2 regions of the Dorea sp. AM13-35 genome follow, and region 1 is predicted to be linked to the other one. Evidence: predicted binding sites of a transcription regulator. Region 1 holds the regulator's gene; the other holds the start of a gene.
What was found. Region 1 encodes HrcA, which represses chaperone genes, less so after heat shock. Its sites were predicted from a motif close to TGTTAGCACTCNNNNNNNNNGAGTGCTAACA; they were not measured.
Positions count from the first base shown of each region.

Region 2: DW152_RS00760 (co-chaperone GroES) is a predicted target of HrcA. The motif match lies at 5,177-5,207, and genes of this name have one in related genera.

Region 1 covers NZ_QUCZ01000007.1:69,333-86,018, reverse strand. The annotation lists gene dnaK (molecular chaperone DnaK) at 1-662, opposite strand, end outside; gene grpE (nucleotide exchange factor GrpE) at 698-1,297, opposite strand; gene hrcA (heat-inducible transcriptional repressor HrcA) at 1,348-2,391, opposite strand; gene DW152_RS09050 (hypothetical protein) at 2,539-2,832, opposite strand; gene DW152_RS09045 (response regulator transcription factor) at 2,908-3,525, opposite strand; gene DW152_RS09040 (ATP-binding protein) at 3,525-5,972, opposite strand; gene DW152_RS09035 (Crp/Fnr family transcriptional regulator) at 6,041-6,691, opposite strand; gene DW152_RS09030 (ATP-binding protein) at 6,807-7,595, shown strand; gene DW152_RS09025 (replication-associated recombination protein A) at 7,660-8,976, opposite strand; gene DW152_RS09020 (polysaccharide deacetylase family protein) at 9,116-9,928, opposite strand; gene DW152_RS09015 (MATE family efflux transporter) at 10,304-11,680, shown strand; gene DW152_RS09010 (phosphoribosylaminoimidazolesuccinocarboxamide synthase) at 11,831-12,703, shown strand; gene DW152_RS09005 (flavin reductase family protein) at 12,771-13,340, opposite strand; gene DW152_RS09000 (putative manganese-dependent inorganic diphosphatase) at 13,375-15,021, opposite strand; gene DW152_RS08995 (S1 RNA-binding domain-containing protein) at 15,289-15,966, shown strand; gene DW152_RS08990 (NAD(+) synthase) at 16,100-16,686, opposite strand, start outside.
Region 2 covers NZ_QUCZ01000001.1:168,868-185,553, reverse strand. The annotation lists gene DW152_RS00780 (aldose epimerase family protein) at 1-926, opposite strand, end outside; gene guaB (IMP dehydrogenase) at 986-2,440, opposite strand; gene DW152_RS00770 (DUF6106 family protein) at 2,589-3,089, opposite strand; gene groL (chaperonin GroEL) at 3,184-4,809, opposite strand; gene DW152_RS00760 (co-chaperone GroES) at 4,857-5,141, opposite strand; gene DW152_RS00755 (hypothetical protein) at 5,259-5,570, opposite strand; gene codY (GTP-sensing pleiotropic transcriptional regulator CodY) at 5,648-6,430, opposite strand; gene topA (type I DNA topoisomerase) at 6,497-8,578, opposite strand; gene dprA (DNA-processing protein DprA) at 8,612-9,691, opposite strand; gene DW152_RS00735 (YifB family Mg chelatase-like AAA ATPase) at 9,688-11,229, opposite strand; gene sigK (RNA polymerase sporulation sigma factor SigK) at 11,322-11,939, opposite strand; gene DW152_RS00725 (peptidase U32 family protein) at 12,315-13,553, opposite strand; gene DW152_RS00720 (O-methyltransferase) at 13,555-14,208, opposite strand; gene DW152_RS00715 (ribonuclease J) at 14,275-15,942, opposite strand; gene DW152_RS00710 (Fur family transcriptional regulator) at 15,970-16,425, opposite strand; gene DW152_RS00705 (DUF1292 domain-containing protein) at 16,433-16,686, opposite strand, start outside.

The DNA of each region.
Region 1 (16,686 bases):
ACACCTTCCTGTTTCTTGAATTCGGCGATCATGTAATCTGTGATCTTCTGGTCAAAGTCATCTCCACCAAGTCTGTTGTTACCTGCTGTAGATAATACCTCGATAACACCGTCACCAATCTCGATTACGGATACATCGAATGTACCACCACCAAGGTCATATACCATAATCTTCTGTTCATTCTCATTGTCAAGTCCGTAAGCAAGTGCTGCTGCCGTAGGCTCGTTGATGATACGTTTTACATCAAGTCCTGCGATCTTACCGGCATCTTTTGTAGCCTGACGCTGAGCATCGTTGAAGTAAGCAGGTACTGTGATAACAGCTTCTGTTACTTTTTCTCCAAGATATCCTTCTGCATCTGCTTTTAATTTCTGAAGGATCATTGCTGAAATCTCCTGCGGAGAATATTTCTTCTCATCTACAGTTACTTTATAATCAGATCCCATCTCTCTCTTGATAGAAGAGATTGTTCTCTCTGCGTTTGTAACTGCCTGACGTTTTGCAGGTTCACCTACAAGACGCTCTCCTGTTTTTGTAAATGCTACTACTGACGGTGTAGTTCTTGCACCTTCTGTGTTAGCGATAACTGTTGGCTGTCCACCTTCCATTACGGCTACACAGCTGTTTGTTGTACCTAAGTCAATACCAATGATTTTACCCATAATAATTGTCCTCCTGTTCTATTTCTAAATAAATTCTAATTTGCTACTTTTACCATACTGTGTCTCACTACAGAGTCACGATACATATAACCTTTTTGGAATTCTTCGGCAATGATATTCTCACCGAGATTCTCATCTTCCACATGCATAACCGCATTGTGAAGATTCGGGTCAAATTCCTGACCTACCGCTTCGATAGGTTTCACCTCGATTCCTTCCAGTGTTGTCATCAGTTGTTTGTAAACCTTCTCCATTCCCTGGATAAATGGATCCTCTTTGTCTTCTTCCTTCACTGCATCCAGACCTCTTTCGAAATTGTCTACAACCGGAAGAATCTTCTCTATGATATCTTTCGCACCAACTTCGTACATTTGGGATTTCTCCTTCTCTGTACGTTTGCGGAAGTTATCAAACTCTGCCATCTGACGAGTGAGTCTGTCAGTCAGTTCCTCAATCTTCTCGTCTTTTTTATCTTTCTTATCCTTCTTGCCAAATAACTTCTTGCCGGATTTCTTCTCTTCTGTATCGGATTCTTTGCTGTCCTCTTTCTCTGCTTCCTTCGCTTCGTCTTCGGCTGCCTCTTCTTTAGTGGCTTCAGCTGTCTTCTTTGCTTCCTCCACAGCTTCCTTTACCATCTCTTCCTGGCTCTTTTCTTTGTTATCTTCCAAGGGTACTTCCACCTTTCTTATTCATTCTTATGAAACATCTGATCCAGTTCTGTCTGGAGACGCTTCATAGATTTTAAAACATGCTCATAATCCATCCGCTTCGGTCCGATAATGCCTATCGTTCCCTTCATGCCCTCGCCTAATTCATAGGTTGCGGTCACGACACTGCAGTCCTTCATGTTCTGTACCGGTGCTTCATCACCGATATAAACCTGGATTCCTGTATTCTCTTCATGAGAAAGTGTCTGGGTTACAAGCTCTGTAAGCTGTTGTTTTTCTTCAAATGCACTGATGATATCCTGAGCGCTCTGCTTATCGCTGAGCTCCGGATATTTGAAAATGTTCGTCGCACCACTTGTATAGATCTGCATATCTTCATCGACCTGTATCGTATCTGCGACTGCATCCAGTACGTTGCCAATCACCACGCTGTGAATACCTGCCTGCTCTTTGAGTCTTGCGATCAGTCCTAAATTGATCTCCTCAATGGACATACCATTGAGTGTTGTATTCAAAAGCATATTCAGCTTCAGCAGGTTCTCATTGCTGAGCGGTTCTTCCAGATGAATGAGCTTGTTCTTAATCACATTGCCGCCGAGAACAATTACCGCGATCACCTGTTCTTCATCCACCATAGACAACTGGAGGAACTTGATCTTATTGGAATTGTTCATCGGAGTGGAAACCATCGTTGCGTAATTCGTATTGTTCGCTAAAACTTTGGCTGCCTGTTTCAGAAGCTGATCCATCTTATCTGCTTTCTGAAGCATCTGATCCTGCATATCATTCAGTTCCTGCTCCTTCTCCTGCATCAGCATATCTACATATAATCTGTAGCCTTTATCCGAAGGAATACGACCTGCCGATGTATGTGGCTGTATGATATAACCAAGTTCTTCCAGATCCGCCATCTCATTACGAATCGTTGCTGAACTTAAATTCAAATCCGTATATTTGGAAATAGTTCTCGATCCGACCGGCTCGCCACTCTCTAGATAAGTCTGTATAATCGCATGTAAAATCTTAAGCTTACGATCACTCAGTCCATGTTCTTCTAACATCAGCTCTCCTCCTTTCGGATTTTTCTTTGTTAGCACTCATTAAAAAGGAGTGCTAACATCTTTCGACTATTAATGTAGCACTCCTTTTTCTGTTTGTCAACAGTATTTATTATTTTTTTAGATTCTTTTCAAACGCTTTAAAACAGTCTAGCTCAGTTCTACTTTTGCAGCCTCTTCCGGTTTGAAATCATTTGCCAAATCATAGATATTATGTCCTGTAGACTCACTTAATACACGTCCCTCTAATGAATAGCAGCGGATAAATCTTTTACCATCTACACTTGACCAGTGTTCTACATCCCAGCTCATGTATCCGTCTTCATCAGATTTCTTCTCTTTCAGATAAAGATCTACCTGACGGCCGTCTTTCATAAGCTGAACCAGTCCGTCTGTTCCATTTACTTCTACTTCTGCTTTGTTTACTGTGTCAAAAATTTTCATTTTGCATTCCTCCTGCGTGGTTATATATTTCCTCTATTATAGCCTTTTTCTATGTAAAACACAACCGAACATCCCCTATCCTTCAAACATTTTCCGCAGATCTCTTCTTTTCTCCACCTCAAGTTTTGAAAATATGCGAGTAATTACATTTTTCACATAACCATAAGAATAATGATATTCCGCCGCGATCTCCCGGTTGTCCATCCCTTTTGCAACTGCCTGCGCAATCTTCCACTCGATTGGGCTTAACACTTCCTGCATCTTTTTATACGTTTCATTCTCCTTTATTTCTTCCGTTCGTTCTTCTCTGGCCCGTCCTTCTTCATATTGTAAATGGCGTTCCACTCTTGCAAGCAGTACTTCTTTCACAAATGGTTTCACAATATAATCTACCGCGCCGGATTTTAATCCTCGCACTTCATAATCTGCATCGGAAAATCCGGTCAGGAAAATAATCGGCACACTGCCTGCCGCCGGAATCTTCTTCATCTCATTTAGTGTCTCATATCCATCCATTCCAGACATAGCAATATCCAGAAGGATCAGATCCGGGATCACGCCTTTTTCCAGAAGTGCAATCGCCTGGCTCCCGGCTTTGGCTACACTGACACTGTAAAATTCTGACAGAATCTCTTCTGCTGTCTTTAATAAAATCAGATCGTCATCCACGATCAATACATGTTTTTTCTCCATCAGTGTTCCTCCTTCCACTTTCTGAAAATACTCTCTGCTTCTTCAAAATCCAGCTCGCGGATTTTCTGTCCGATCTGTTCCAACAGCTTTCTTCTCTCCGGATCATTTTCTGTGTCCAGCAGCTTTTGATTCCAGGTGGAAGCTTCCTTCCCCTGATAACGCATCAATGCTTCCCGTAATGCTTTTTCATAGGTTTCTTTCAGGTTTATATCTGCTATGGTACTCTCTGCTTCTTCGTTTTCTCTCTGCGGTATGAGCTGCACTATTTCTTTCCGGAACTGTCTGGCTCCTTTTACCGTTCTCTCCCATTCCAGATAAAGAAGCGGCATTGCATATTTGAAATAATCCGCATCCATTTCTTTGCCATGCACTTCCATCGCCTGTGCCAGCTCTGAGAGTTCTCCTGCGCCAATTGCTTTTGCATTGCTTTTCAGTGTATGCATTTCACCGGTCAGTGCCATCAGGATCTCAGTCCTTTTCTTTTCTGTATCTGCATATTCCAGTGCTTTTTCCATTTTCTCCATCTGCCTGCGATTCGGTTCATAATAATCTGTAAAAAATTCTATCAATTTTGCATATTGATATATATTTCCATCCAGTAAATGCAGTCCTTTTTCCATCTGGATCTCACAGACTTGCAGCTGTGCTTTCAGCCGGTTGTAATCTTTTCCTGATATTTTCCATTCTTTTCGGCTGCTTTTTGTAACCAGTATATCCGGCAGATAAGCCAGAAGCAGCTCTTCCATTCTCTCCCAGCGAATCGGTTTTGATAAATAAGCGGCAAATCCTTCTTTTTCAAACATCTGCTGGATTCCACTTGTAACATCTGCCGTCAGTGCGATCACCGGAACACGGATTTCCATCTCCTTCATACGCCGAAATGTTTCCAGCCCATCCATTTCCGGCATCATATAATCAAGAAATATCATATGATAATTTCCTTTTCTGACTTTCTCGATACATTCCAAGCCACTCACTGCTGTATCTGTGCGGATCTTGGTATGTTTTAACAGTGAACAAATCACTCGCAGGTTCTCTTCCCTGTCATCCACAATAAGAACCTTTGCATCCGGTGCAACAAAAGTGCGCGCATGCTTTTCTTCTATTTCTTTCCTTGGATGCCATTCTCCGGATTTTTGTTTTCCTGCCTCTTCCAGAGGAAATGTTACCGTAAATCTGCTCCCTGTCCCGACTTCACTTTGTACTTCAACCTTTCCATCCATCTCCCGGCAGAGTTCTCTGACAATTGCCAGCCCCAGACCGCTTCCTTCAATATTTCTGTATTTTTTCACATCCACTCTGGTAAATGCATCAAATAACGTATTCATTGCTTCTTTCTCTATGCCATATCCGGTATCTTTCACAGAAAAACGGATCTTTTCGCCACATCTTTCCACCTGGAATACAATAGAACCGTTCTCCGTGTATTTCACAGCGTTACTGATCAGATTCAGCATAATCTGTTTCATATGTAAAGCATCCCCGTTTATATATTCCGGCAGCGTTTCATCTATTTTCACCTGAAACTCCAGATTTTTATTTTCCGCCTGTCCGGATCCTAACAGCCAGATTTCCTGTACAAGTGCCGAAATAGAAAATGGTTCTTTTGTAATCTTTATTTTTCCGGATTCAATTTGGGAAATATCCAGCACGTTATTGATCAATGATAACAGATAATTTCCGGATTTTTCAATTCCCTGTGCGTATTGCCTGATATCCTCCGAATCACATTCCCTGAGTATCATTTCATTCATTCCAAGCATCACATTGATCGGTGTCCGTATTTCATGACTCATATTTGCAAGGAAAACACTTTTCGCCTGATTTGCTTTCATAGCTTCTTCTCTCGCTTCTGTCAGATAGATCTGCTGCCTGTTATACAGACGGAAATGCAGGTAAGTAACTGTACCGATAGCAAGACTCGATACTGCAACGCCTACGATGGTATCAATAACGATCTCTTTCTCCGACAGAAACCAGATAACCGTCTGCGGGTATGCATAGGCAATTCCTATTGTTGCAATATAGATTATCAGTTCAATCAATACACAGCAGATCATCTGCAAACGTTCCAGCATAAATACAGTAAATAAAATTCCAAAGACATAAAAACATGGCATGCCACTTTTGTAACCGCCGCCTTTAAAAAACAGAATTGGAAACAGGATCATGAAGATCGCTATAATTGTTATAAAATAACAGAACTGATAATTTCGGCTTTTATATGCATAATATAAAAGTGAAAAAGATAAGACCGCTGTCACCCCATTGGTAAATAACAACACCGGATTTCCACTGTTCATATAAGAAAAAATACCATTCATCACACTGATCAGTACTCCCACGATCGCCAGTATATTAAACAGCCTTACACGAAACGGAAGCGCTGTATCTAAAAACAGTGATTCCAAAATATGCTGCATTTTCTTGTCTTTTCGTTCCTTCATGCGACAATCCTCCAATTTGTTCTGTTTTCAGTATAAAATACTCCCTCTGAAATCATAGTGTCTTCCGGTCACATTTCTTTTAACCAGAATTCATTCTTCCGGCAGTCCAGTATGCCTGTTTTTTTTAATTTACCAAGTTCCGCAGACATGGCACTTCTCTCCACGCAGAGATAATCGGCAAGTTCCTGTCTGTCGAAAGGAATCGTAAAATGCATACTCTGTGCCTTCTTTGCACAATCCGAAAGATACGATAACAGTTTTTCTTTTGTACTCCGTCTGGAAATATGGCTGATTTTTTCATTCAATGCAACATTTTTTATTGCCATGATCCGGACAAGGTTGCTGATGAGCCGCTGGTGAAATGTACACGACATCGGACATGTCTCGATCACTTTATTCATATTAATAAGAAGTATTCTGCAATCTGTCACCGCCATTACACTGACCGGACTCTTCTTAATTCCCGCGCAGGAAAATGCAGCCCCGTATAACTGTCCCGTTTTTACATGCTCCAGAATATTACGGTTGCCAAACACATCCTCTTCGGCAACCTGCACCATCCCTTCCAATACTAATCCCGCACCTGCAGATGATTCTTCTTCCGTAAGGATCATCTCTCCTTTTCTGTAACTTTTTTCTCTTCCATCCAGACATTTTAACATTTCTGTCAGATTTTCCTCCCGGATTCCTCCAAATAATGGAATTTCATTTATTTTCATAAAAAATCTCCTTTTGTTGGAAATACAACATCTTTTTTATTTTTATTGTAGTAGACTAAGCAAGACAAAACAAGTAAACCATTTAATTTTTATTATATGAAAAGGAGAATTTTACATGATCAGAAAAATTATTCAAATAGACGAAGAAAAATGTAACGGATGCGGTGCCTGTGCAAACGCATGCCATGAAGGTGCAATCCAGATGATCGATGGGAAAGCACGGCTGATTCGTGACGATTATTGTGACGGACTGGGCGATTGCCTTCCTGCCTGTCCGACCGATGCCATCCATTTTATAGAAAGAGAAGCTGCAGCATATGACGATGATGCTGTGAAAGAACATTTGAAGAAAAAAGGCGGCGACGCGCTTAAAAGACACCTGGATGCAAAAGAGGCTCATAAACATGACACTCCTGTCGAAAAATCTTCCCACAAAGAGAAACCATCTACTTTCACAGGCTGTCCGGGACAGCGCATCCGCTCCATCATGCACCGTAATGAAGAATCAGCTACCTCTGCTGATAATGGAACGGCTCCGGTAAGCCAGCTCAGCCAGTGGCCTGTACAGATCAAGCTTGCTCCGATCAATGCTCCTTATTTTGACGGTGCAAACCTGCTGATCGCAGCCGACTGTACTGCATACGCTTACGCTGATTTCCACAACCGTTTCATCCGCAACCGCATTACTCTCATCGGATGTCCGAAGCTGGATGCTGTCGATTACACTGAAAAACTGACCTCGATCATTGCCGGAAACGACATCAAGAGCGTTACCATTGTCCGCATGGAAGTGCCTTGCTGCGGCGGTCTGGAGTATGCCGCAAAAGAAGCTTTAAAAGCAAGCGGGAAATTCATTCCCTGGCAGGTTGTCACTGTAAATATTGACGGTTCTTTACAGAAATAATTAAAAAGGGACAGGGGGATTTTAATTTGGGACGGGGATTTTCCAGAAAATCCCCGTCCCAAATTTATTCGCGAATATATTTCATCCACGCCTGTATGTCTTTTTCATGTCCATTATCACTTGGCACATAAAACTTCTCATCTTTAATCTCATCCGGCAGATACTGCTGTTTCACATAATGTTTCGGATAATCGTGTGCATATTTGTAACCAACGCCATGTCCTAAATTTACAGAACCCTTGTAATGCGCATCCTGTAAATAAGAAGGAACTGTTGTCTTCTTCTGTTTCACATTATCCATTGCTGCAAATACCGCATTGCATGCGGAATTGCTCTTTGGAGCAGTAGCTACATACAAAACCGCCTGTGATAAAATAATCTGTGCTTCCGGCATACCGATCCGTTCTACTGCCTGTGCGGCAGACACGGCTACGGTCAGAGCCATCGGATCTGCATTTCCGACATCTTCTGACGCGCAGATCATAATTCGTCTTGCGATAAATTTGATGTCCTCTCCGGCATATAACATCTTCGCCAGATAATAGACTGCCGCATCTGGATCAGATCCTCTCATACTCTTAATGAACGCCGAGATTGTATCATAATGATTATCTCCCGTCTTATCATATTGCACGACTCGTTTCTGGATACACTCGGATGCCACATCCAGTGTAATGTGTATTTTCCCGTCTTCTTCACTTCGTTCGGTGGTCAGAATACCAAGTTCTATCGCATTAAGTGCACTTCTTGCATCTCCTCCGGCTATATCAGCAAGGAAATCCAGCGCATCTTCATCAATCTCTGCGCGGTAGCTGCCCATTCCTTTTTCCACATCATAGACTGCTCTCTGCAATAATTTCTTAATGTCTTCTTTTTTCAGCGGTTTCAGTTCGAAAATACTGGAGCGGGAGATCAACGCACCATTTACTTCAAAGTATGGATTCTCCGTTGTCGCACCGACCAGGATGATCGTACCGTCTTCCACAAACGGGAGCAGATAATCCTGCTGCCCCTTATTAAAACGGTGGATCTCATCTACGAAAAGGATCGTCTTCTTCTGATACATTCCCAGCAGTTCTTTTGCCTTCTGCACCACTGTTTCCATATCTTTCTTACCGGCAACGGTTGCATTGATCTGCGTAAATTCTGCACTTGTCGTATTGGCAATGACTTTTGCCAGTGTTGTCTTACCGGTTCCCGGCGGTCCATAAAAAATGACGGAACTTAATTTATCCGCCTTGATCGCCCGGTATAGAAGTTTGTCTTTTCCTATAATATGCTCCTGCCCGACAACTTCTTCCAACGTCGTTGGTCTGAGTCTGGATGCGAGCGGTGCTTCCTTATCCATATTTTTCTCTCTGACATAATCAAATAAGTCCATTCTTTATCGCCTCTCTATCTTATGTTTCTATCTATACATCCTGTACAGATTAACATTTCCTATTTATACTTTCTACTTCCTGTACGGATTAACTTTTTGTACTTTCTGCTTTCTATACAGTTAAAAGCTTTTCCGTTGATTAATCAATAATCAGTTCTTCTGCCGTTACAAAAGCAAATCCTCTGTCCCTGAGCTGATCAATAATCCGAAACGCAGCTTTCACAGAGGAATCATAGCAGTCATGCAATAAGATAATATCATTTTCCTTTGTCTGCGTCACTACTTTCCGCACAATTTCATCCACATTTTTCGTCGTCCAGTCGAGTGGATCTACTGTCCATAGCACCGGCATCACTTCCAGTTCCGTCTCCATCTCTTTCTTCCATGCCCCAAACGGTGGTCGCATATAAGCCACATGTTCACCTGTGATCTTACTGATCGTCTGATCTGTCTGCTCTACTTCCTGCCTCGCCTTATCTTCCGGCAGTGATGTCAGCTCGACATGATGATAGGTATGATTCCCGATCAGATGTCCTTCTTTTTTCATCCGCTTTACAATTTCCGGATAGCGCTTCACATTTTCCCCAATCAGGAAAAATGTTGCCTTAACTTTCCTCTTTTTCAGACCATCCAGCAGTTTTTTTGTGTATTTTCCACTTGGTCCATCGTCAAATGTAATTGCCACTTTCTTCGCTTCGTTATCTTTTCTTACATAATCACTCATCTGCTGTCCATCTTCCAATTGTAACTTTCCATCTACCGAAACTGATTTTTTGCCGGCCTGCATCTTCCCGTCTGCCAGAACAGATTTATCACTGTTTTGTATGAGTCTGTCTTCCGGATGTGGTTCTTTCGCCACCGGACGCAGAGAAATTCCAAGTGCCAGACAAAGTCCCATCATATACAACAAAGCACACATCACTTTGATTTCTTTCTTCTCTCTTTTCTTCATGTTCTCCCATACCATTTGATTTGCACTTTGTAAAAATATATGTATCTGCCCAAAATCCTATGCGGCAGATTTAATGCTTGACAACCTATGTCCCCACTGCAATACCCTGTATGTATTACTTCGTGTTATGTTGTATCGTGCTGTTTTCTACTATGATGTCCGAATCAAAAGATACCATACGAATGTACTGTACTTCATACTCCCGCAATTCTGTCCCGTATTCACATATCATAAAACTTACGCTCCACTTTTATGCTCATATCAGAGACAAAGAAAAAGTATGTTATCATATTATATATTGTTAATTCCATCTGCAAATGCTATAATTAAGTTTACGTGTGCATTTACATGTTTTTATTCTAAAGGAGGATTTTTATGGTACAAACAAAACAAAAAACAACACCTGTCCATGAAAATAAAATGGGAACCATGCCGGTTCCAAAATTGCTTATCTCAATGTCACTGCCGATGATGTTATCCATGCTCGTCCAGGCATTGTATAATATTGTAGACAGCATGTTCGTAGCCAAACTAAGTGAAGACGCACTAACTGCCGTATCACTCGCTTTCCCGATCCAGACGCTGATGATCGCTGTCGCGTCTGGAACCGGCGTTGGTATCAACGCACTTCTGTCCCGTAATCTTGGTGAAAAAGATTATAAAGGTGCCAATCGTGCTGCAAAAAATGGTATTTTCCTTGCTGTTTTAAGTTTTATCATATTTGCAATTATCGGCGGCATCGGTTCTCATTTTTTCTTTTCTGTCCAGACAAAGAATCCTGAGATCGTTGCTTACGGTACAGAATATTTAAGCATTATCACAATCTGTTCTTTCGGAATTTTCATGCAGATTACCTTCGAACGTCTTCTGCAGTCTACCGGAAAAACAATTTACAACATGATCACACAGGGAACCGGAGCGATCATCAATATTATTCTTGATCCGATTATGATCTTCGGTCTGTTCGGATTTCCACGACTGGAAGTTGCCGGAGCTGCACTTGCCACCATTACCGGACAGATTGTTGGTGTTATTTTAGCAGCATTTTTTAATCATACGAAAAATCATGAAATTGATATTAATATGAAAGGTTTTCGCCCTCACGGACGCACGATCGCCACTATTTACAAAGTAGGTGTTCCATCGATCATCATGCAGGCAATCACTTCCGTCATGACATTCGGTATGAATAAAATCCTGCTAATGTTCTCTTCAACTGCAACTGCTGTATTTGGTGTCTACTTTAAATTACAGAGCTTTATCTTCATGCCGGTATTTGGATTGAACAATGGTATGATTCCGATCGTTGCTTATAATTATGGTTCCAGAAATAAACACCGTATTATACAGACAGCTAAATTCAGTGTCGCGATTGCAGTGACGATTATGATGATCGGTCTTGTATTATTCCAGACCTGTCCTCGTTTCTTCCTGTTCACACTGTTTGATGCATCAGACCAGATGCTTGCTATCGGCGTACCGGCACTTCGGATCATCAGCTTAAGTTTCCTGTTCGCCGGATATAACATCATTGTCGGTTCTGTATTCCAGGCTTTGGGAAATGGGGTCTACAGCCTGATCGTTTCTCTGGCAAGACAGCTTTTTGCGATTCTACCGATTGCTTATATTTTCGCAATCCTGTTTGGACTGCATGCTGTCTGGTGGGCAATTCCTATCGCTGAGATTGTCTCACTCATCACGTCAACGATTCTGTTAAAAAGAATTTACCGTCTGAAAATCGCACCTCTTTAAAAGAGGTGCTTTCTTTTTTCCTTATACGGATACTTTTGTGCATGAATTGTTTTTCTTACAGTTCATTATCAAATAACTTGACATTATACTACAAAGAGTGATACGGTTACTGTGATATTTTTCAAAAAATTCAATAACGAGGTGTAAACAATGCAGGAATTAAAGCCAATCAAAGAAGGTAAAGTACGTGAGATTTATGACAATGGAGACAGTCTGATCATGGTTGCTACAGACCGCATCAGTTGTTTCGATGTGATTTTACACAATGAGGTTACAAAGAAAGGATCTGTTCTCACACAGATGTCCAAATTCTGGTTTGATATGACAGAAGATATTCTTCCAAACCACATGATCTCAGTTGACGTAAATGATATGCCGGAATTTTTCCAGAATGAGAAATATGCCGGTAAATCCATGATGTGCAAGAAGCTTCACATGCTTCCGATTGAATGTATCGTCCGCGGATATATCACAGGAAGTGGCTGGGCAAGCTATCAGGAGAATGGAACTGTTTGCGGAATCAAGCTGCCGGAAGGATTAAAAGAATCCGACAAACTGCCGGAACCAATCTACACTCCGTCTACCAAGGCTGAAATCGGTGATCACGACGAGAATATTTCTTTTGAACAAAGTATTGCTCACCTGGAAAAATATTTCCCAGGAAAAGGTCGTGAATATGCCGAACTGCTTCGTGACAGCACTATCGCGTTATATAAAAAATGTGCAGAATATGCATTAAGTAAAGGAATCATCATTGCAGATACCAAATTTGAATTTGGTCTTGACGAGAATGGTAATCTTGTTATCGGTGATGAGATGCTCACACCGGACAGCTCCCGCTTCTGGCCTGCAGACGGTTATGAGCCGGGACATGGACAGCCGTCCTTCGACAAACAGTTTGCCCGTGACTGGCTGAAAGCAAATCCGGACAACGACTGGACACTCCCTCAGGAGATCGTTGACAAAACGATTGAGAAATATCTGCAGGCATACAAGATGCTCACAGGTGAAGACCTTGCTTAATTTTAGAAGCATTCATAAAAACAGATCCCTCTGATAGAAGGATCTGTTTTTATTATATTATTTTATTCTATTTTTTCTTCTTCACACTATAGCCAAATGTTCCAAGCTTCTTTCCCAGCGAATAATACTCTCCATGGGAATATGTCAGCAGTCTGCTGGAGGCAAGATCAAATTTTCCATTCTCCTGCATATATCTGTCATCTACCTGAACAGCCTGTACTTTCGCCGTGAACATGTGATGTGAACCGAGTTCCAGTATCCGATCCACCTTGCACTCAATATTCACCGGGCTTTCTTTGATACACGGTGAATATTGTAATGTCTCGCTTTTGCCACGGGTAAGTCCCATCTCTTTCCATTTATCTACATCCCTGCCGGAACGAACACCACACCAGTCTGTTGCCTTTGCCAGTTCCTCCGTCGTCAGATTTACAACAAATTCTCCGCTTTCTTTAATCATATGATAAGAATAGCGCTCCGGACGCACGGATATATAGAGCATAGCCGGATTCGTACAGATTGTTCCCGTCCATGCAACGGTAATAATATTGTCTTCTCCGTTCTTATCTGCTGTACTAACCATAACTGCCGGAAGCGGGTAAACCATATTGCCCGGTTTCCATATCTGTTTTGCCATCTTCTCCTCCTGTATCAGATCCTTTTTATATATCTTATTGTTGTAATGTCTCCACCAGTGCCGGGATCAGCTGTTTCTTTCTGGAAACAACTCCCGGAAGGATAATATCCTGTGTATCCTCCGGCAGATCAAATGCTGCTGTAATATGTGCTTTTGCATTTGCTCCACAACAGAGTAATTCTGTTGACTCATTCAAAATATCTGTCAGCATATAGTAGATCATATGGAGATTCTGCTTCTCCAGCACCTGTTCCAGATGCGGTTCCAGCACTTCTTTGATTTCCTTAAGTTCTTCTCCGCTCATGGAATTGATCTGTCCGACACCAAATACGACGTCATTTACCGTAAACTGTTTGAAATCCTGGAAGCAGATTTCTTCCGGCGTCTTGCCTTTCATGCTGCTACCTGCATTAAACATTTCTTTCGCAAGCTCTTCCATATCGACTCCGGCGATCTTTGCAAGCTTCGCTGCCGCTTTCTCATCAATGGATGTGCAAGTCGGTGAACGGAACAGCAATGTATCGGAAATAATCGCTGAACAGAGAAGACCTGCAATCTTCGGTGAAATGGAGATTTCTTCCTCTCTGTACATCTGATAAACGATCGTCGCCGTACAACCTACCGGCTGATTCCGGAAAAATACCGGTCCTGTTGTCTCAATATTGCCCAGTCTGTGATGATCAATGATCTCTACAATCTCTGCTTCTTCCAGCCCATCTACAGCCTGTGACTTCTCATTGTGATCTACAAGGATCACTTTCTTCTTGCTTGCATCCATAAAACGACGTCTGGAAATGAATCCACGGAATCTACCATGTCTGTCAAGGATCGGAAAATCACGGAATTTTGTCTTCGTCATAACTTCCTTAATCTCATCTACATAATCATTCATATGAAATGCAACCAGAGGTCCTTTACTCATAAAAAACTTCACCGGTATACTCTGATTGATCAGACGGGCTGTTGTAAATGTATCATGCGGTGTACTGATAATCACAATACTCTGTTCTTCTGCTCTGCGGAGCATCTCCGAAGAAACTTTCGCGTTCTGGCATACAACAATACAGCTCGCATCAATATTGATCGCACACTCCTGTGCTTCATCACGGTTTCCAAGGATTACCAGATCATCCCGTTCGATAAACTCCTTCATCAAATTCGGATCCGATGCTCCGATCGTTACTTTTCCTTTGGTAAAATGTCCATGTTCATTTCCCGTAAGTAATGTACCATCCAATGTACGGATAATATTCCTATACTGCGTCCTTGCTCTTGCCAAAATGTTACTGTCATAAACATCCATATAAGATGTCGCAATATCTCCGGTAGAGATCACTCCTACCAGTTCGTCTTCCTTCAATACCGGAACCGTCTTGATATTATTTTCTTTCATCTTTGCCCATGTATCTTTGATTGAAACATTCGGTGCAACCCCTTCAATCTTATGAATATCAAGATCTTTCGCCTGTAACTTGACATTTTTCAAAAGATCCGGCGCTTTCACATTAAATTTAGACAATATATACTGTGTTTCTTCGTTCACCTGACCTGCACGTTTTGCAACATACTCATCCCCTGTCAGTTTCTTTTTCAACTCTGCATATGCAATTGCGGAACAAATGGAATCGGTATCCGGATTCTTATGTCCGACCACATACACTTTTCCAGTCTTTTTTCCCATCTATCTCTCTCCAAACTTTCGTTAATATTATATTTTATGATATTTTTAGCGCATTCCTTGCTTCTTTTTATATCATATATTTTTCATAAGTTCACTAGTTAGATTGCCATTTTTTTTTCGTTTCGTCAACTATTTCTTGCATACAGACGCAAAATCCTTGCACATTTTTTGAAACAACGGTCATTTTTATGTTATACTGTATACAGTTTCTATCGCCATATAGAAAAAACGTTTATCAAAATCATGTCAGGAAGGAACAAAAAAACTATGAGTGAAGAATTAATGAAAGAAGACAACAACTTAACAATGGCAGATCTGGAAGATCATTTTGACGATGCCAATCCTTGGAATGTCGTAAAAAGATATCTCGAGAAGAAAACTATACTACCTGTTAAGATTGAGGGGATCGTCAACGGTGGAGCAATTGCTATGGTAGAAGGACTGCGCGGATTCATTCCGGCTTCCAGATTATCTTTATCTTACATTGAAGATCTGGAATCTTATCTTCTGAAAGATATTGAAGTCCAAGTCATTGACGTTGACCAGGCTGAAAATAAATTAGTCCTCTCTGCCCGCGAACTTCTGAAAGAAAAAGAACGCAAAGCAAAAGAAGAAAAGATTTCAAATCTGCAGGTTGGCGCTGTTATGACAGGTACCGTAGACAGTTTACAGACTTACGGTGCATTTATCCAGCTTGAGGACGGTCTTTCCGGACTGGTTCACATTTCTCAGATCAGTCAGAAACGTATCAAATCTCCAAAAGATGTCCTGAATGTCGGGGATGAAGTTCAGGTCAAAGTAATCGGTATCAAAGATGGTAAGATCAGTCTCAGCATGAAAGCGCTGGAAGAAGTTGAAGAAGAGCCAGTTGAAAAGGTCGAGATTCCAAAAGCGGAAGAGATTGGAACAAGCCTTGGAGATCTCTTCAAGAATATCCAGTTATAATCTCATCTCCACGCTCTTTAATGAAATTCAGTTTCCTATTACAATCGAATAGACTGACTCATTATATAAGGTACAAAAAAGGTTTCGCTCACAGCCGTGAATGAAACCTTTTTTATTATATTTCTCTATGTGTTTATTCCATCTCATCGAGATTTTTAAGCCATCCGGCTACGCACGCATCACTTGGCATTCTCCAGTCACCTCTCGGTGATAATGCAACCGTACCAACTTTCGGTCCGTCTGGCAGGCAAGAACGCTTGAACTGCTGTGCAAAGAATCTCCAGCAGAAGGTACGAAGCCATTTATAAATCGTCTCATTATCATACTCTCCTGCAAAGGCTTCTTTGGCGATCCTGTAGATTTTTGACGGTTCGTATCCGAACCGGAGCATATAATAAAGATAGAAATCATGCAGTTCGTATGGACCTACCAGGTCTTCTGTTTTCTGTGAAATCTCGCCGTCTTTTGGTGGCAGAAGTTCCGGGCTTACCGGTGTGTCTAATACATCATACAGAATCTCTTTAAGTTCCTGATCCTCACAGGTATCTGCATAATAATGAACCAGATGACGAACTAACGTCTTTGGAACGGAAGCGTTGACACCATACATGGACATATGATCGCCATTATATGTTGCCCATCCAAGAGCAAGCTCCGACATATCTCCAGTTCCTATTACCATGCCTCCTGCCGCATTGGCAATATCCATCAACACCTGTG
Region 2 (16,686 bases), on a different contig from region 1:
GTTTCAAAGCAGGCAGCATTGCGGATACGGTATTCAGCTCCGCCTTTGCCTTTCTCATAATCAACATAGTTTGCTGTATACAACTGCATACCCGGAAGATCTGTATATACATCCATATGGATTCCTGTCTTATCAGAATACATGGAGGCAGCTTTGCGGAATCCTTCACCTCTGATCACCCAGTTATGATCGTAACCTTTTCCATCGATCAACGGCTGGTAATCCGCTTCTATATCCTGTCCGATCGCTTTTGCTTCATTAAAATCCATCGGTGTTCCCTTTACAGGTGTCAGTTCACCTGTCGGAATACTCTGGGCATCTGCAAGAGTAAAATAATCTGCACTGATCGTTACTTTCTGATCCAGTACATCGCCACTTCCCTGTCCGGCGAGATTAAAATAACTGTGATTTGTAAGATTCAGCAGTGTATCTGCATCTGCTGTTGATCCATAAACAATTTCCAGTTCATTCTCCGGTGTAACCGTATAAGTTACTGTCAGCTTAAGATTTCCTGGAAATCCCTGGTCTCCATCTGGGCTGTCAAGTGATAAAGTCACGCTGTTATCTGTAGATTCTTCAACTTTCCACATACGCTTATTCATCATATCTCTACCACCGTGTAGTGTATTATCCCCATCATTCTTTGTCAGTTCATAAGTCTTACCATTTAATGTAAATGAACCTCCTGCAATACGGTTTGCCACACGTCCTACAAATGCGCCAAATACACGGTCGCCTTTTTCATAACCACTGACATCGTCATATCCGAGAACAACATCCGTCGGATGTCCTTCCTTATCCGGTACGATCACATTTACAATCGTTGCGCCATAATCGGAAATAGCAACTTCCATCCCTTTTTCATTCTTCAACAGATACAATTCTGCCTTTTCTTTTGTTTTCAATGTTCCAAATGCCCGCTTCATATCTTGCCTCCTGCTGTAATGTCTATTATAACGCCAAATTTCTCTGGTATTATTCTCTTTTACTCATCTACACTGTAGTTTGGAGCTTCTTTCGTAATGTGAATGTCGTGCGGATGACTTTCTTTCAGAGATGCAGATGAGATCTTTACGAACTGTCCTCTCTGTTTGAGTTCTTCAATTGTTGGAGTTCCGCAGTAACCCATACCGGAACGAAGACCTCCCATCAACTGGAATACAGTATCTTCTACAGTTCCTTTGTATGCTACACGTCCTTCTACACCTTCCGGTACTAACTTCTTCGCATCTGTCTGGAAATAACGGTCTTTGCTTCCGTTCTCCATTGCAGCAATCGATCCCATGCCACGGTATACTTTGTATTTTCTTCCCTGATATAATTCAAATGTTCCCGGGCTCTCATCACATCCTGCAAAGATTGATCCCATCATACATACATTCGCACCGGCTGCAATTGCTTTTGTCATATCTCCTGAATATTTGATACCACCATCTGCGATAATCGGAATTCCATATTTGTCTGCCGCTTCATAACAATTCATAACTGCTGTGATCTGTGGAACACCGATACCTGCAACGACACGTGTTGTACAGATAGATCCAGGTCCAATACCAACCTTTACTGCATCTGCTCCTGCTTTGATCAGCGCTTCTGCTGCTGTTCCTGTTGCAACGTTTCCTGCGATAACCTGCAGATCCGGGAATTTGGATTTGACCATATCTACGGTACGGAGTACATTAGCAGAATGTCCATGTGCAGAATCCATAACAACAACGTCTACATGTGCATTCACAAGTTCCCGTGCACGTTCCAGGCAGTTTGCGGTAATTCCAAGTGCTGCACCACAGAGCAGTCTTCCCTGGGAATCTTTAGCTGACAGTGGATATTTGATCTGTTTTTCAATATCTTTAATCGTAATAAGACCTTTCAAATTGAAATCTTTGTCTACGATCGGTAATTTCTCTTTTCTGGCTTTTGCAAGAATCTTCTTTGCATCTTCCAGCGTAATTCCTTCCTGTGCTGTAATAAGTCCCTCAGAAGTCATTGATTCTTTAATCTTCTTCGTAAAATCTTCTTCAAATTTCAGATCACGGTTCGTGATAATGCCTACCAGTTTTCCGTTTTCTGTAATTGGTACACCTGAAATGCGGAATTTTGCCATTAAATTATTGGCATCTTCCAACGTATGTTCCGGAGACAGATAAAATGGATCCGTGATAACACCGTTCTCAGAACGTTTTACTTTATCAACTTCCTCTGCCTGCTGCTCGATCGTCATATTCTTATGAATGATACCAATTCCACCCTGACGAGCCATTGCAATTGCCATACGATGTTCTGTAACCGTATCCATACCTGCACTCATCATCGGTATATTCAATTTAATATTTTTTGTTAAATACGTGGATAAATCTACTTGATTTGGAATCACCTCAGAATATGCCGGTACAAGCAGCACGTCATCAAATGTAATTCCTTCTCCAATAATTTTTCCCATGGTAAACTCCTTTCACTCTTATCCTTATTTATAGCTTATCGGGGTAAAAACTCCGTTTTGCTCTTTCCTATAATTAACTGGTATCATAACGAACTTTGCTATCGTTTGTCAACTTGTTTTTTTATACATACAAAATACATTTTTCTGACTATTTTGCAGATTTGTATGTAACTTTTCCCGGAATCATTCCGGCATACCCGTCTACAATCGTCTGATTCGGTTCAAAAATAATTTTTCTTAATTCTCCTGCCCTGGAAACAACTAGCACATAAGTCTGATCATTGCGTCTGCCCGAGCTATAATCGCTTTTCTTTGCCCGCTGGTACTGTCTGAGTTCACCTGTTCCAAATGGAGCCAGGACCTCTATTTCTTCTAACTTTATTGTACAGATTCGTCTTCTTCTCGACTTATGTATGATCTTGTCAACATCCAGTTCCCCATTCACAAATAAATATTCATATTCCGCATCAAATTCCAGATACAAATATATATCCATTACAAGTAATATAACTGTAAGCACTATAAAAAAAAGACAATGTACGACACCATATACACTCAGTAAAGTCGCTGCAAGCACCATTCCCTCCAGAAACCACTGACCTTTGCTTTTCTTCCTTTTAATAAGCTGTTCTGTACATATGTCATTCATGTCTTACATCCTCCGCTTTTCTCAATGTGTCTATTGTAGCACAAAAACAAGAAAAAAGAAAACTCCCCATACAGGGAGTTTTCTTAACTTTTTCTTACATCATGCCCATTCCGGCACCTGCACCTGCAGGCATAGCCGGTGTCTCTTCTTTGATATTAGCAACAACGGACTCTGTTGTCAGCAGTGTAGATGCAACACTTGTTGCATTCTGCAGAGCACTTCTTGTTACCTTAGCCGGATCAAGGATACCATGTTCAACCATGTCTACATATTCCTCAGCTAATGCATCAAATCCGATTCCTGGTTCTGACTCATATACTTTATTAATGATTACTGCGCCTTCCAGTCCTGCATTTGCAGCGATGCGGAGCAGTGGAGCTTCCAGAGCTTTCAGTACAACATTCGCACCTGTCTTCTCATCACCATCCAAATCAGCAACGATCTTGGCAACTTCTTTTGCACAGTGAATATAAGCAGATCCGCCACCTGCAATGATTCCTTCTTCTACGGCTGCTCTTGTTGCTGCAAGTGCATCTTCCATACGAAGTTTTGCTTCTTTCATCTCAGTCTCAGTTGCAGCACCTACACGGATAACTGCTACACCGCCTGCAAGTTTTGCAAGTCTCTCCTGCAGTTTCTCTCTGTCGAAATCAGATGTTGTCTCTTCAATCTGTGCTTTAATCTGTGCTACACGGTCTGCGATTGCCTGTTTGTCTCCGCATCCGTCAACGATAACTGTATTTTCTTTCTGAACTTTTACAGATTTTGCACGTCCAAGCTGATCCAGTGTTGTATCTTTCAACTCCATACCGAGTTCTTCTGAAATTACCTGACCGCCTGTCAGAATTGCAAGATCTTTTAACATCTCTTTTCTTCTGTCACCATATCCAGGCGCTTTAACACCTACTACATTGAATGTTCCACGCAGTTTGTTTACGATCAGTGTTGTAAGAGCCTCACCTTCAATATCTTCTGCAACGATCAGGAGTCTTGCTCCGGACTGTACGATCTGCTCCAGAACTGGCAGGATCTCCTGAATGTTAGAAATCTTCTTGTCTGTAATCAAGATATATGGATCATCCAGATTTGCTTCCATCTTATCCATATCTGTAGCCATATATGCAGATACATATCCACGGTCAAACTGCATACCTTCTACAAGGTCAAGTTCTGTCTTCATAGTCTTGGATTCTTCAATTGTGATAACCCCGTCATTGGAAACTTTCTCCATTGCATCTGCAACCATCTTTCCAACTTCTTCATCACTTGCAGAAATAGCTGCAACTTTTGCGATCTGATCTTTGTCTTTTACTTTGCTGGACATTTTAGCGATCGTCTCAACTGCTTTGTCTGTTGCTTTCTTCATTCCTTTTCTAAGGATGATCGGGTTTGCTCCTGCTGCCAGGTTCTTCATTCCTTCATGTACCATTGCCTGTGCAAGTACTGTAGCTGTTGTTGTACCATCTCCGGCAACATCATTTGTCTTAGATGCAACTTCTTTGATAAGCTGTGCACCCATATTCTCAAATGCATCTTCTAATTCAATTTCTTTTGCAATTGTAACACCATCATTAGTAATAAGCGGTGCTCCGAAAGATTTGTCAAGAACTACGTTACGTCCTTTTGGTCCTAACGTAACTCTGACTGTATCAGCCAGCTTATTAACTCCTTCTTCTAATGCTGCTCTTGCTTCTGCGCCATATTTAATTTCCTTTGCCATGATCAAATACCTCCTATAATCTTTGTTTCTCTTCTTACATCTACATCTTACTCACAAATTGCAAGGATATCGTCCTGTTTTACGATAATATATTCTTCATCATCAAGCTCTACAGATGTTCCTGCGTATTTAGAATAAATAACTTTCTGTCCTACAGTGACATTCATCTTCACTTCTTTTCCGTCAACTGTTCCACCAGGTCCTACAGCAATGATCTCTGCCTGCTGTGGTTTTTCTTTAGACTGTCCAGGAATTACGATTCCTGATTTTGTTGTCTCTTCTGCAACCAACTGTTTTAATACAACCCTGTCTCCTAATGGTACTAATTTCATATTTATTCCTCCTTAAATGATATACTTATTTATTTTGTTAGCACTCACAAAAAGAGAGTGCTAAGAAACTCTAGATATAAAATAGCACTCTCTTAATATTTTGTCAACCGCCTTTGTTTAGTTTACAGTATTTTTATAAAATCCATTTTCCACATGGAAAACAAGTACTTTTCCTCTCTTATCCCAGTACCGTTCGACAATCTTTCCTCTGCATTTGACCTCTTCTTCCTCATCCGTCATCGTGCACTCATAGATACTGTCCAAAGAAAATTCTGACAGTTCCGTCTTCCCCGTTAACAGATATATGCATTCCTCTTCTTCATTATACTTAATCATCTTACACAGATAGATATTATCGTTAAAATATCCCCCGTCAAGAATCGTTTTTATCATCTCGAGTTTCACCGTATCGTCCTGAAATTTTTCCATTATATCCTCCAGTAAAATTCATCTCATCTTCAATCAAAGAAAAGGGTACCAGTCTCCCGATACCCTTATACTTCATCTTAATTGTTGCGCTCTGCTTTGATCTTATCCAGTTCCGTAAATACATAATCATTCACAACTTTGATATAAGTCCCCTTCATACCGGAAGATCTGGATTCAATAACTCCGGCACTCTCAAACTTGCGAAGCGCATTCACGATCACAGAACGAGTGATTCCTACACGGTCTGCAATCTTGCTTGCAACCAGGATTCCTTCTGTACCATCCAGTTCATCAAAAATATGAATGATCGCTTCCAGTTCAGAATAAGAAAGTGTGCTGATGGCTGACTGTACAATGTGTTCTTTTCTTGTTTCCTCCGCACTTTCTTCATTTACAGAACGAAGCATCTCAAGACCAACAACTGTTGTTCCATATTCACTTAAAATGATATCATCAATCTCATATACTTCGTCTTTCTTATAGATGAATAATGTGCCGAGTCTCTCTCCTGCGATATCGATTGGAGTTATAATAGCCTGATAACCTTTTGAGGCTTCTTCCGAAAATCCAAGAGTCTCAAGATTCACATTTTCCTTTGTCGAAAGAATGCTGAGCAGACGTTCATTTAACATATCATCAATATGTCTGCCTACTTCCTTCTGGATCAGTTCTTCTATATACGGAACACCTGTACATTTGCTTCCTCCGAGAACTTTTCCTTTTTTGCTGACCACCAGTACATTCGATGACAGAATCTCTGTCAGAACTTCACAAATATCATTAAAGACCACTTTACTTGAATTATTGTTGTGAAGTAACTTGTTGATTTTTCTAGTTTTGTCTAATAATTGTACACTCATTTGCACTCCTCCATCCTATGAAGTTATATTATCATACAATTCACTATAATTCAACGAATATTATTGTTATTTATCAGAATTTTTCTTATTTTCTACATATCCGCACTGAGCGTCACTACAACAGATCTTATTTCCCTTTTCGACCATATAATTTCCACATCTCGGACACTTTTTCTGAACCGGTTTCTGCCATGACATAAATTCACAGTCCGGATTGTCTTCACATCCGTAATATTTTCTGCCTTTCTTTGTCTTACGAAGCACAACATCTTTTCCACAAAGCGGACAAGAAACACCGATTTTTTCCAGATAAGGCTTTGTATTTCTACACTCCGGGAATCCTGGACATGCGAGGAATTTTCCGTGTGGACCGTATTTGATGACCATGTTGCGTCCGCACTGTTCACAGACAACGTCAGTCACTTCATCTTCGATCTTGACTGTCTCTAATTCTTTCTGTGCCTTTTCCACTGCGGCTTCAATATCCGGATAGAAGTTCTCGATAATCGTCTTCCATTTTACCTTGCCTTCTGCCACACCATCAAGCAGGCTTTCCATGTTGGCTGTAAAATTCACATCTACAATACTTGGGAAGGACTGTAACATGATATTATCTACAACTTCTCCCAGTTCTGTCAGATACAGATTCTTGTTCTCTTTTGCAACATATCTTCTGGCAATAATCGTTGAAATTGTCGGTGCATACGTGCTTGGACGTCCAATGCCCAGTTCTTCCAGAGCTTTTACAAGTGTTGCTTCTGTATAATGTGCCGGTGGCTGTGTAAAGTGCTGCTTCGTATCAAAACTTTCTTTTGTGAGCTTTGAATCCATATCCAGCCCTTTCATCAATACAGATTTTTCTTCTTTCTCTTCTCCTGCTTCTGTATAAACCAGTCTGAATCCCTGGAATACAATCTTGGAAGCAGCTACTGTAAAACGATATTTTCCTGCACTGATCTTCACAGATGTTGTCTCATATTTTGCCGGCTGCATTCTGCTGGCAAGGAAACGCTTCCAGATAAGCTGATACAAACGGAACTGATCTCTTGTCAGAGATTCTTTGATTGCCGCCGGTGTTCTTGCCGGATCTGTCGGACGGATCGCCTCATGCGCATCCTGGATGATCTTGCCGCCTGTCTTTGCTTTTGTTTCTCCAACTGCAACATACTCTTCTCCGTACTGTTCTCCGATATAAGCACGTACATTTGCATCTGCTTCATCTGAAATACGAGTAGAATCGGTACGCAGATACGTGATCAGACCGACGGTTCCATTTCCTTTGATATCGACACCTTCATACAACTGCTGTGCGATCTGCATCGTTTTTCCTGTAGCAAAATTCAATGCTTTGGATGCTTCCTGCTGTAATGTACTGGTTGTAAATGGAACCGGTGCTTTCTTTGTACGTTCCCCTTTTTTAATCTCAGCGACTTCATAAGATGCACCTTCTAATTCTTTTAAGATCTTATCCAGTTCCTCTTTGGATGAAATCGTCATCTTTTTCTTATCTGTTCCGTAAAACTTGGCATTCAGGAGTTTTCTCTCGCCTTTGACTTTCAGATTCGCATCCAGGCTCCAGTATTCTTCCGGAATAAATGCATTGATCTCTTCTTCACGATCAGCAATGATACGAAGTGCTACAGACTGTACGCGTCCCGCACTTAAACCTCTTTTTACTTTCGCCCAGAGTACCGGGCTGATTTTATATCCAACCACGCGGTCAAGGACACGTCTCGCCTGCTGGGCATCTACCAGATCCATATCAATCTCTCTGGCATTTTTCAGAGATGCTTTGACTGCGTTTTTCGTAATCTCATTAAAACTGATTCGGTACGTTTTCTTGTTTTCCAGTTTCAGTGCTTTGCATAAATGCCAGGAAATCGCTTCTCCTTCGCGGTCCGGGTCAGTTGCAAGATATACTTTATCTGCTTTTTTCACTTCTTTTCGAAGATTTGCAAGAATCTCTCCCTTGCCACGGATTGTTATATACTTTGGTTCATAGTCATTCTCAGGTCCGACACCAAGCTGGCTCTTCGGCAGATCGCGCACATGTCCGTTAGACGCTACGACTACATAATTACTTCCTAAAAATTTTTTAATTGTCTTCACCTTCGTCGGTGACTCCACGATCACAAGATAACGTGCCATATATGATTTCCTCCATAAAATCCGCCCCGCTTTTTAGCGCATTTTCACATAATAATTCTTCGATATTTCTTTGACAAACCCTTGCAGTTCAAGCGTTATCAACTCTTCCATAAGTATCTCCGGAGCCAGTTTTGTCTCCTGCGCAAGCTCCTGAAGTCCCTTTGGAAACAAACCGACACAACTATACACCATATTTTCTGGACTTTCAAGTACTTTTTTCTCCGATGATTTATTTTGTCTGCTTTTTGACAAACAAATCCCCATCGTTTCCATCAGGTCTTCCGGACTTAGCAAAATCCCTGCACCTTGCGCGATCAGCCGGTGACACCCCTGACTTAAAAGGCTTGTTACAGGTCCCGGAAGTGCATAAACTTCCTTCCCCTGTTCCAGCGCCTGGTCTGCCGTAATAAGAGAGCCGCTTTTTTCTTTTGCTTCTATTACAAGTACGATATCTGCCATCCCGCTGATGATACGGTTACGCGCAGGAAAGTACCTGGCAAGAGGCGGGCTTCCCGGACTCTGTTCTGAAATCACACCGCCTTTTTTGATCAGATCCTGATATAGTCCGCGATGTTCTCCCGGATAACAGATATCCACGCCACATCCTAATATACCATATGTCATTCCCCCGGCATTTAATGCACCTCTTTGTCCGGCGCCGTCAATTCCTCTTGCCATCCCGCTGATAATACTAATCCCGTTTTCTGCCAGCTTTTCTCCATATTCTAATGCCATTCTCTCGCCATAATGCGTACAGTTTCTTGCACCCACCAAAGCAGCCGCAAGTCTGTCACTGTCCGGCAGCCTACCTCTCACATAGAGTGCATATGGAGGCGCCGGAATATTCTTAAGGCGCACTGGATATTCTTCCGAAAAATACGGAATAAAACGGATATTTTTCTCTTCCAGCATCTCCCATTTTTCTTTTATATCCTGCTGTTTTTTTGCTTTTATAAGTGCCTGGATTTCTCTGTCCGTCAGTATCCCCAGTTCTGTTAATTTTATTTCTTCTATATAATAAATCATTTCTGCTGTCTTTAAAATTTCACGCAGTTTTTTCTTTTTCATACAGTTAAGCCCGGAAATCCCCGCATACCAATATTCATAAATCATAAGCCTTTCCCCCAGTATTTTTTATCTACCGTACGGTATCCGATTGCCTCTTTAATATGCGCCGGAGTGATCACCTCACTTCCGGCAAGATCTGCGATCGTCCGTGCCACACGCAGAATCTTATGATATGTCCGCGCTGTCAGACCAAGTGTACAGAATGCCTGCTCCATAATCTGTTCCGTCACAGCGTCTAGCACACAGTGTTTTCGGATTTCCTTTGCTCCCAGCCTTGCATTTACCGAAAACGGCAATCCTTCATATCTCTTTTTCTGTATTTCTCTCGCTGCACACACGCGTGCACGTATATCTACTGAGCGTTCCTGCTTCTGTTGTGTATGGAGGGCCGCATAATCCACGCGCGGTGTTTCGATGCAGATATCCAACCGGTCTAAAAACGGCTGACTGATCCTTGCCAGATAATTCTGGATCTGCTGTGGTGTGCATGTACACGTCTGAGCCGGATAATTTCCGCAGGGACATGGGTTCATTGCCGCAACAAGCATGAAATCTGCCGGAAATGTATAATTTGCCTGATTCCTGGCGAGATGGATCTTCTGCTCTTCCAAAGGCTGGCGGAGCACTTCCAGAACAGACTTTTTAAACTCCGCAAGCTCGTCCAGGAAGAGGACGCCTCCATGTGCCAGACTGATCTCTCCCGGAACCGGGTAATTCCCGCCACCGATCAATGCCGCTTTTGTAACCGTATGATGCACCTCCCGGAACGGTCTTCCTAACATCAACGGATGGGTTTCCTCCACTTTTCCAACGACACTGTAGAGACTTGTAACTTCCATCGATTCTTCCAATGAAGGCTTCGGTAAAATGGTTGGAATTCTCTTTGCAGCCATCGTCTTTCCACTTCCCGGTGGTCCAACTAACAGCAGGTTATGTCCACCGGCAACCGCCACTGTCGCAGCTCTTTTTACAATTTCTTGTCCCTGTATCTCACTGTAATCCAAAAGTTCCGAATCCAACAGTCTCCCACATTCTCTGGCATCTTTGCACATCGCCGGTTCCAGCTTTTTTTCTCCTTTCAGATAACTGCACACTTCCTCCAGTGAATTCACACCATATACCGTGATCTTTTCTACCAGTGCACCTTCCGCCGCATTCTGCTCCGGTACAATACAGCACTTAAAGCCTTCTCTTCCTGCTTTCTGTACGATTGGTAAAATTCCGGAGACCTTTTGTACACTTCCGTCCAGCCCCAGTTCACCGGCAACCATTACATCTCGCAATCGTTCTTCTGGAAATATTTCAAGTGCTGCCATAATACTTAATGCAATAGGAAGGTCAAACGCTGTTCCTTTTTTCCTTATTGAGCCGGGCGCCAGATTTACAATGATTTTCTTCGGAGGCAGCACAATACCACTGTTACGGATCGCTGTCCGCACACGTTCTGCTGCCTCCCGTACCTCACCGGACAGATATCCCACCATATGAAACACAGGCAGACCATTGCTGACATCTGCCTCCACCTGTATCATCTTCGCTTCAACACCCTGAATCACTGCTGAATTTACTATACAAACTCCCATGTATCCACCTCTTTCTTCCTGCTTATTCCATGCGTTTACTGCTGTACCTGCAAAACTCCGCCAGCGACAGTTTCCTCCGGCCGCTATAACAGCTAAAAAAATGTACGCAGTTTTTCGATCGCACTTTTCTCAATCCGTGATACATAAGAACGAGAAATTCCAAGCTGTCCGGCAATCTCCCTCTGCGTATACTCCTCTTCCCCATAAAGTCCGTATCGCATTTTCAGAACCAGCCGTTCTCTCTGAGATAATTCCGACTCCATTTTTGCATACAAAATCCGGACCGATTCTTTTAATTCCGCATGTCTGTGCGCATCTTCTTCTTTTGTTTCGATCACATCAAAAAGCTGGATTTCATTGCCTTCCCTGTCTGTCCCGATCGGCTCGTACAGTGAAATTTCCCGGGACATTTTTTTCTTCGCACGCAGATGCATCAATATCTCATTTTCAATGCACCGCGCCGCATATGTTCCCAGACGCACACGTTTTTCCGGATCAAAACTTACAACTGCTTTAATAAGCCCGATTGTCCCGATCGACAAAAGATCTTCCACATCCTCCTCTCTGGATGGATATTTTTTCACAATATGTGCAACAAGGCGCAAATTCCGTTCGATCAGAATATGTTTTGCTTTCAGGTCGCCCTCTGTATACTTTTGCATATAATAAGCTTCTTCTGCTGCAGTGAGGGGTTTCGGAAATGATTTCAAGGAACGCACCTCTCAGGGTATTTGCTTATAGTTTATGTAAGAGTATTCTTTTTTGTGCTTTTCCATCTGTTATGATCTTTTTCTGGTATTTTGTTGGATCGTATCTGTTTATGTCTTTGTTGAAAAATTATAAGATCTGTTTATGAAAACCATCACGCATATGTGACAATTTCAGATTATAGATGTTCCGGTTAAGATCTGCCGGACTCTCTTTCTTATGTGGCTAATAGTATACTGTATCTCTATCGAAAATACAATCATTTTTTATAAAAGCGCTTTAGGACGAAGTTTTCTGGCATAGAAAAGAATGCCAGACAGAGTCCGCATATAATAGGTTTCTCTGTCTGACATCCTATATTCTCAAATCATCTGTTTTTAAGCCTCTATGTCTTCCGCTCTTCTTAAAATATCATACTTCTCTGCTTTTTTATCCAGTTCGATATAGAGAACCTGTTTGGAATGCGGGGCACTCTCCTGTGTTTCCCCGTCTTCATTGATAATCGCCCGGACAACCGTCTCTATGTTTTGTCCATCCGGCTTCATAATCTCAATCGTCTCGCCAACCGAAAATTTATTTCTCTGCTCAATGCGGTATCTTCCGTCTGACTCTTTGCCAATAATTCCAAGATATGTGTATTCTCTTACATAAGTGTTGCTGTCGTAAATCTGACTTGTCTCATCCGGTTTTCCAAAGTAAAATCCGGTTGTAAACTGCCGATATGTGCAATTGGAAATCTGATCCAGATACCACAGCATATGTTCTTCATACAGCTTCGGATCTTTCAGATAGTCATCAATCGCAAGGCGGTATGTTCTTGCAACTGTTGCGACATACAGCGCCGTCTTCATACGTCCTTCAATCTTGAAACTGTCAATTCCTGCTTCGATCATCTCCGGAATGTGCTCGATCATACAAAGATCCTTGGAATTGAAAATGTAAGTTCCTCTTTCATTTTCATATACCGGCATATACTGTCCCGGCCTTTTTTCCTCTACAACTGCATATTTCCAACGGCACGGGTGTGTACAGGCTCCCTGATTCGCATCTCTTCCGGTAAAGAAATTGCTGAGTAGACATCTTCCGGAATAAGAAATGCACATTGCACCGTGAATAAAACTTTCAATCTCCATCTCCTCCGGAATATGCTTACGAATCTCAGAAATCTCTTTCAAGGACAGTTCTCTTGCCGAAACTACTCTTTTTGCTCCCTGTTTCCACCAGAAATTGTAAGTGCCATAATTTGTATTATTCGCCTGTGTACTGACATGACGTTCAATGTCCGGGCAGATCTCTTTTGCCATTTCAAAGATTGCCGGATCTGCAATGATCAGCGCATCTGGTTTTAATTCCTTCAATTCGCAGAGATATTCCCGCACGCCTTCCAGATCATCATTATGTGCCAGAATATTTACGGTAACATGCACACGTACACCATGTTCATGCGCAAAACGGATTCCGGCAGCCATATCATCTTTGGAAAAATTCTTTGCTTTTGCACGTAATCCGAATGCCTCTCCTCCGATATAAACAGCATCGGCTCCAAACATAACCGCCACTTTGAGTACTTCCAGATTACTTGCTGGAATTAATAATTCCGGTCGTCTACCATTCATCTTACTTTTCTTCCTCCTTTTTCACACTCAGTGCCACCCCGTCTCCCAGTGGAAGAATGGATGTCTGAAGTCCTTCGTGGTGTTTCAGTTCATACAAGTATTCCCGCATGCGACTGTGAATTGTACGATTCCTTCTTTCAACAGCAAATCTTGACTGTGTTATATCGCCGTCTTGAAGTACATTGTCTGACATCAGTACTCCTTCCGGCGCCAACAGACGCAGTACTTCCGGCATATAATGAATATACTGTCCTTTCGCTGCGTCCATAAAAATAAAATCATACGGTCCTTCCAGCGTTTTCATCACTTCAAGAGCATCTCCCTCCAGCAATGTGATCTTATCTTCTTTCTCCGCCCTGGCAAAATTTGCTCTGGCAACCGGGATTCTTTTCTCATAATTCTCAATCGTGATAATATGTCCATCCTTTGGCATATAATGGCTCATTAAGACAGCCGAAAAACCTACTGCGGTTCCTACTTCCAGAATTCTTTTCGGTTTCTGTATCGTCAATAATACTTTCAGGAAACTCTGTGTCTCTTTTCGGATGATCGGCACATATGCTTCCAGCGCTTCTTTTTCAATCTCTTCGATCACCGGAATATCCGGCATTTCCAGAGAATGTAGGTAGGTTGTAATTCTGTCATCTACGATCACAAAGTCTTCCTCCTTCTGACATAATACAGGACGTAGTAAAGACTGCTCTACTACGTCCTTTTTCTTCTATACGTCCATAATGATCGGAAGGATCATCGGTTTACGTTTTGTTCTCTTCCAGATAAACTCATTCATCGTATCACGGATCACAAGCTTAATCTTGCTCCAGTCCGCATTTCTCTGATGTGTCAGACAATCTTCCACGGCATTTGTCAGAACATTGCGTGCCTCTTCCATCAATCCTTCAGATTCTCTTACATATACAAATCCTCTGGATACAATATCCGGTCCCGCAAGCAACTGATTACTTCCTTTCTCAAGCGTCAGCACAACGATCAAAATTCCGTCTTCAGCAAGGTGCTGACGGTCTCTCAACACAATATTCCCAACATCTCCAACGCCAAGTCCGTCTACAAGGATCTCGCCTGTGTGAACCTTATCCACAACTTTTGCTTCATTCTCACTGACTTCCAGCACATCTCCAGACTGTAACAGAAAAATATTTTCCTTCGGAATACCCAGGGATCTTGCTACTCCCGCATTGGCCTTCAAATGACGGTATTCTCCATGAACCGGAATCGCATATTTCGGTTTTACAAGAGAATAAATAAGCTTCAGTTCTTCCTGGCAGGCATGCCCGGATACATGTGCATCCTGGAAAATAACATTGGCACCTTTGGAAGAAAGCTCATTAATAACCTTGGAAACAGATTTTTCATTTCCAGGAATCGGATTAGAACTGAAAATAACTGTATCACCCGGCATAATTGTAACCTTCTTATGCACATCTGCCGCCATACGTGACAGTGCTGCCATGGATTCTCCCTGACTTCCTGTCGTGATCAGGACCGTCTTCTCCGGTGGATAGTTTTTCAACTGATCAATCTCAATCAATGTCTTGTCCGGTACATTCAGATAACCTAATTCCTGTGCAACCTGAATGATATTTACCATACTTCGTCCTTCTACAACAACCTTACGGTTGTATTTGCATGCAGAGTTAATGATCTGCTGAACACGATCTACATTTGAAGCGAATGTAGCAATAATAATTCTCGTATTCTGATGCTCTGCAAAAATATGGTCAAATGTAATTCCGACTGTACGCTCTGACTGAGTAAATCCCGGTCTCTCTGCATTCGTACTGTCTGACATCAGCGCAAGAACGCCTTTTTTGCCAATCTCTGCGAAACGCTGCAAATCGATTGCATCTCCGAATACAGGCGTATAGTCTACTTTGAAGTCTCCAGTATGCACAACAATACCTGCCGGAGAGTAAATTGCAAGCGCTGCTGCATCCTGAATGCTATGATTTGTTTTAATAAATTCAATCCTGAACTTGCCAAGATTAATAGACTGTCCATGTCTGACTACTTTTCTGCGCGTACTGCGGAGAAGATTATGCTCTGAAAGCTTCTTCTCAATAATTCCCATTGTCAGTTTCGTTGCATAAATCGGAAGATTCATCTCACGAAGTACATAAGATAATGCTCCAATATGATCCTCGTGTCCGTGTGTGATCACAAATCCTTTTACTTTCTGAATGTTCTCTTTCAGATATGTCACATCCGGAATAACGAGATCGATTCCGAGCATATCATCTTCTGGGAATGCAAGACCGCAGTCCACAACAATAATACTGTCTTCAAACTCAAAGGCAGTAATGTTCATTCCGATCTTCTCCAGACCTCCAAGCGGAATGATACGCAATTTTCCGTTGTTTTCTCTTTTCAATTTAACACCTCCATGTGCCTCTCCGTACTACTTTTTCCGGCATTTTTTACACTGTCCGTAGAATTTCAGCTCATGGTCCAACACATGGAATCCTGTCTCTTCCTCAATATGACGTTCTAGTCCGTCCAGCAAATCGTCCCTGAAAGGGAACACTTTTCCACATGTTTTACAGATCAGATGATGGTGATGATGGTGTGGCTCACCCTCTCCGTCATTTGCCTCACCAATCTCATATCGCACACATCCGTCATCCAGATTGATCTTATCCACCAACTGCATCTCGAGCAAAAGCTGCACTGTCCTGTATATCGTCGCCAGTCCAATCTCCGGATAGTCTTCTTTTACAAGTTCATAGATATCCTCCGCAGTCATGTGTCTGTCCCGATGTGCAGCAAGGACTTCCAGAACGAGCAATCTCTGGTTTGTAACTTTCAAACCTTTTTCTTTCAGCATTTGTTTAAACTTTTCCTGACTGATAGACATAAAGTTCTTACCTTTCAATCTCAATATCTTCCAGTAACTCCTCGAACACTTTTAAAATTGCTGACAATTCTTTCTCGTCTTCTACAATCTCATAAATGCTCTCTTTTTCTTCTTCCGCTGATGTATCTTTTAAAATTAAACACTCTGCATCGTCTTCTTCTGAATCCGTCACAAGAATGTAAGACACTCCATTTAATTTCGTCTGTTCCAGCACAAAGAATTCTGTCTCTTCCTGCAGTTCATCCGATGTAAATCTTATTT